One region of the Microbispora triticiradicis genome, then DNA from elsewhere that is predicted to be linked to it. Evidence: predicted binding sites of a transcription regulator. Region 1 holds the regulator's gene; the other holds the start of a gene.
The links. Region 1 encodes LexA, which represses DNA repair genes until DNA is damaged. Its sites were predicted from a motif close to TCGAACANNTGTTCGA; they were not measured.

Region 1 (2,391 bases):
CGTTACACCCTCATCGTCGCGCCGCACGGCTCGCTCCTCGCCCCGCCCGCCGGCGCCGGCGGCTACTCCCCGCCGCCGTGGGCCGCCCTCAGCCGCTCGATCTCCGCTTCGAAGTCCGCCAGCGTCTCGAAGCTCCGGTAGACCGACGCGAACCGCAGGTACGCCACCTCGTCCAGGTCGCGGAGCGGGCCCAGGATGGCCAGCCCCACCTCGTGCGAGGCGATCTCCGCGGCGCCGGTGGCCCGGATGGTCTCCTCCACACGCTGCCCGAGCTGGGCGAGGGAGTCCTCGCCGACCGGACGTCCCTGACAGGCGCGCCGTACGCCCGCGACGACCTTCTCCCGGGAGAACGGCTCGGTGACCCCGCTGCGTTTGCTCACCATCAGCAGGACGGTCTCCTGCGTGGTGAACCTGCGCCCGCATTCGGGGCAGGTGCGGCGGCGGCGGATGGCCGCGCCGTCCTCGGCTGCGCGGCTGTCCACGACCCGTGTGTCCGGGTGGCGACAGAACGGACAGTGCACTTCATCGCCTCCCTGAACGCCCATCCCGAACACAAGGTGTAGTGAACTTACACCGCTGTGACTACTAGATGTTGGGGTCCAACGGTAGAAGTGCCCGTCCTTGAACGCAAGTCGAACCGGGCGTGGCGGGGGAAGTTCCTGCTCGGCGGGCGTGTCGCCTCATCCGTCCCACCCGCCTCCCCTGCCCCGGGCACGAAGGAATAGGCCGTGCGGCATTTTCGCGCCCCGATTTCCCCATTCCTTCTGAGCTGGGCGTACGACCAGCCGAGAAGATCGGGTAAATCGAACACGGGATCGATCGAACTCCCGTACGATGAGGAGAACGGCGAGATCGGCGATTTCGCTGGATATCGAACAATTGTTTGACGCTGATCTTGAATCGCGGTACGGTCGCTCTGTGCGACATGAGGAACACGGATTGAGAGGTGGCATCGTGAGTGACCGAAGTGAGCAGGCGAATGGCGTCGGCGACCTCGCGGTTCGTCGGCGTGACTCGCTTGGCCTCACCCCCAGGCAGCGGAAGATCCTCGAGGTGATCCGCGACTCGGTCCAGCAGCGCGGCTATCCGCCGTCCATGCGGGAGATCGGGGAGGCTGTCCAGCTGACCAGCACCTCCAGCGTGTCGCACCAGCTCACGGCGCTCCAGCGTAAGGGCTACCTCCGCCGGGACCCGCACCGCCCCCGGGCGCTGGAGGTCAGGCTCCCCGGTGAGCCGGTCCTTTGGGTGGACCCGGACGCCGCCGAGGAGGAGAGCGGCTTCAACCGGCCCACCGCGGCGTACGTGCCACTGGTCGGCCGCATCGCCGCCGGTGGCCCCATCCTCGCCGAGCAGAGCATCGAGGACGTGTTCGCGCTCCCCAAGCAGCTTGTCGGCGAGGGCACGCTGTTCCTGCTCCAGGTCTCCGGCGACTCGATGATCGAGGCCGCCATCGCCGACGGCGACTGGGTCGTGGTGCGGCAGCAGCCGGTCGCCGACAACGGCGACATCGTCGCGGCGATGATCGACGGCGAGGCCACCGTGAAGACGTTCAAGCGCAAGGACGGGCACGTGTGGCTGGTGCCGCACAACCCGAACTACGAGCCGATCCCCGGTGACGAGGCCACCGTGCTCGGCAAGGTCACGGCCGTCCTGCGCAAGCTGTAGTCACGCCCGTGCCGGCGTCCCGCCTTGGGACGCCGGTATGACTGCTTCCCGGATGACCGATATCCGGCGATTAGGGTGAGTCCCGTGAAACTCGACTCGCTCTCCCTGGAGGCCGCCCGCGCCCGTGACGGGATCAAGTGGGCCCTGGCCGCGCCCGACGTCATCCCCGCCTGGGTCGCCGACATGGACTTCCCGGTGCCCGACGCGGTCCGGGAGGCCGTCGCGCGACGAGCGGCCACCGATCTGGGCTATCCCGAGTGGCTGGACCAGCCGGCCGCCGGGCCGCTGGCGGAGGCGTTCGCCGAGCGGATGGAGGCGAGGTACGGCTGGCGCGCCGATCCCGGGCACGTGCGGTCCTACACCGACCTCAACCAGGCCCTCCAGGTGCTGCTGCACCTCATGACCGAGCCCGGCGACGCCGTGGCGCTGCACGTCCCGGCCTACGACCCCTTCCTCGTCACCATCACCGGGATGGGCCGCCGCCTGGTGCCGATGCCGCTGACGGCCGAGGGCCGGTTCGAGGTCCCCGGCGAGCCCGTACGGGTGCTCCTGCTGGTGAACCCGCAGAACCCGTCGGGCCGGTCGTTCACCCGGGAGGAGCTGGAGGCGGTCGCCGCGTACGCCGACCGGCACGGCACGCTGGTGATCGCCGACGAGATCCACGCCGACCTGACGTACGCCCCGGCCCGGCACATCCCGTTCGCCACGATCCTCCCGGAGCGTACG
Region 2 (2,391 bases), on a different contig from region 1:
CTATGGGGTGTGCGGACGCGGATGAGGTGCGTGACGGCGGCGCTGGCCGCGATGGTGCTGGCGGCGTGCGGGTCGACCCTGCCGCGTGATCTCGAGACCTGGAACGAGGCCGACGCCCGGGGCGACACGCCCGCCGAGCGCCCGTCGCCCCCCTGCCTGACCGGCTCGCCGACGCCTCGGCCCGGCCCTGGCGAAGACGGCGGGCGGGCCGGAGAGTGGCGGGGCGCGTACTACGACTACCGCGACCGCCTCATGGGCCTGGCCGTCACCCGGGAGAAGACCGTGTGGGCGGCCGGCACCCGGGTGCCCCACGCCTGCGGGCCCGAGACGAGTGCGCCGCTGCTGCTGCGCGGAGACGGCGGAGGGTGGCGGGAGGTCGCGGCTCCGCCGGTGACCGAGCCGCGTGCCGTGGCCGCCGCCTCCGACCGCGACGTGTGGCTGTTCGGGGAGATGACCGCCGCGCGCTGGGACGGGCGGAGGTGGACCACGGCGCCCGGCCCGGGTGGGAGACCGGATCGGGTGCACGCGGCGGCTCCCGGCGACGTGTGGGCGGTCGTGAACGCCAACTTCCTGGACGGAGCCGGGGGAGCCGAGGGGCCCTGGGGCTCCCGAGCCGATCTGCGGCGCTGGGACGGCAGGGCCTGGCGCACGGCACGGCCGCCGCTGGTCGCGAAAGACGTGGACGGCATGCCCGGCGGTGAGGTCTGGGTGGCCGGTTCGAGCCGCGGCCGGGCCGCCGTCGCCCGGTGGAACGGCTGGTCCTGGAGCACGGTCCCGCTCCCCGCGGTTCCCGCGCTGCACCGGAACCAGCTCTCCGAGCTCGTGGACCTCGCGGTGGACGAGTCGGGCCGGGTGGCGGCCGTCGGCTGGGTCGCGTGGGTCTGCGGCACCGAGGAGGAGGACGTGACCTTCTGCGGCCGCACGCTGCTTCTCCGGCGGGAGAACGGACGGTGGGGCTACAGCCTGGTCCCCGAGCCCGAGCTCGACCCCCACCTGCGGCTGGAGGCCGACGGCCGGGGCGGGTTCTGGCTGTTCTACGCGAAGAACGAGTGGAACACGGCGGTCGGTCACCTGTCGGGCGGCGAGTGGACGCACGGGACGTTTCCGGCAGGTCCACTCGGGCACACCGGGGTGGGGTCCGTCGTCAGGGAGCCGGGGACGGCGCGCGTCTGGGCGGTGGCGGCGGACGGGACCGAGCGTGAGGAGCCGCCGTACCGGGGGAGCGGGATCTGGGTGGCCGGATGACCGGCCGGTGACCGCTGCTCGGGCGTGAGGCGCGGGTGTGGCGAACACCTCCCGGAACGGACGGCCGAAGGCGCCGCGCCGACTTGCGTTCGGCCCTCTGTGAACGTATGTTCGAAGTAGCGGCGATTCTGCCCGAATCATCCGCCCGTCTTCCCCCGGGTGGCCACGAAGCCACAGGGAGAAGGAGTCTTGAGCAGACTTTACGGCGATCCGATCGAGGTGTGGGTGCGGGACGGGCAGCCTGTGCAGTTCGTCTGGCGTGACCGGCTCTACACCGTCCGCGAAATCCAGGATCACTGGGTGGTCGCCCGTGAATGGTGGAAGACCTCGGACGCCGATCCCGGGGAGCGGCGCTTCTGGCGGGTGGGGGCGGCGGCCGGCAGGGAGGTGGGGACCTATGAGCTGCGCTTCGACACCGCGAGCGACGGCTGGCTCCTCCTGAGGGCCTGGGACTGATGGGCCTGGGATCGATGGGAACGCTCCAGGGGCGGCCCTTCGCTCACCTGCACGTGGCGTCGGCCTTCTCGCTGAGGTACGGCACCGCGTTCCCGGACGCCCTCGTCCGGCGGGCCGCCGAGCAGGGCATGGACACGCTGGCGCTGACCGACCGAGACGGCCTCTACGGCGCGATCAAGCACGTCAGGGCGTGTCACGAGCGGGGCGTCCGCCCGATCGCCGGAGTGGACCTCGCTCTCGGCGCGGGCCCGTCGGCGGCGGGCGGCTCCGCCCCACTCGCCGCCGAAGGCCCGTTCGCGGCCGGAGGGCCGTTCCCGGGTGAAGGGCTGTTCCCGGCGCCGGGCCGGCGGGCCGTACGGAGGACACCGGGCGAGCCGGCGCGGGTCGTCGTGCTCGCGCGCACCGACGGCTGGGCCTCGCTGTGCCGTCTCGTCACCGCCGCGCACGGGGCGGGGGAGCGCGGCGAGCCGTACGTCACGCCGGGGATGATCGCCGAGCACGCGACCGGCCCGGACGGCGGGCCGCGCCTGACCGTGCTGCTCGGGCCCCGCTCCGGCTTCGGCCGCGCGGTGGCCGAACGGCGCGACGACCAGGCCCGTTCCCTGCTGACCGCCTGGCGCGCGGTGCTCCCCGATCTGGTCGTCGAGGTCTCCGACCTGTACGGCTACCGCGACGCGAACGTCGCCGCCC

Region 2: a site for LexA is predicted at 1,345-1,360, ahead of FED44_RS23045 (DUF6504 family protein). Genes of this name have one in related genera too.

The regions. Positions count from the first base shown of each region.
Region 1 covers NZ_VANP01000013.1:155,529-157,919, forward strand. The annotation lists gene nrdR (transcriptional regulator NrdR) at 63-521, opposite strand; gene lexA (transcriptional repressor LexA) at 952-1,665, shown strand; gene FED44_RS28050 (MalY/PatB family protein) at 1,750-2,391, shown strand, end outside.
Region 2 covers NZ_VANP01000009.1:98,335-100,725, reverse strand. The annotation lists gene FED44_RS23050 (hypothetical protein) at 31-1,245, shown strand; gene FED44_RS23045 (DUF6504 family protein) at 1,435-1,701, shown strand; gene FED44_RS23040 (DNA polymerase III subunit alpha) at 1,716-2,391, shown strand, end outside.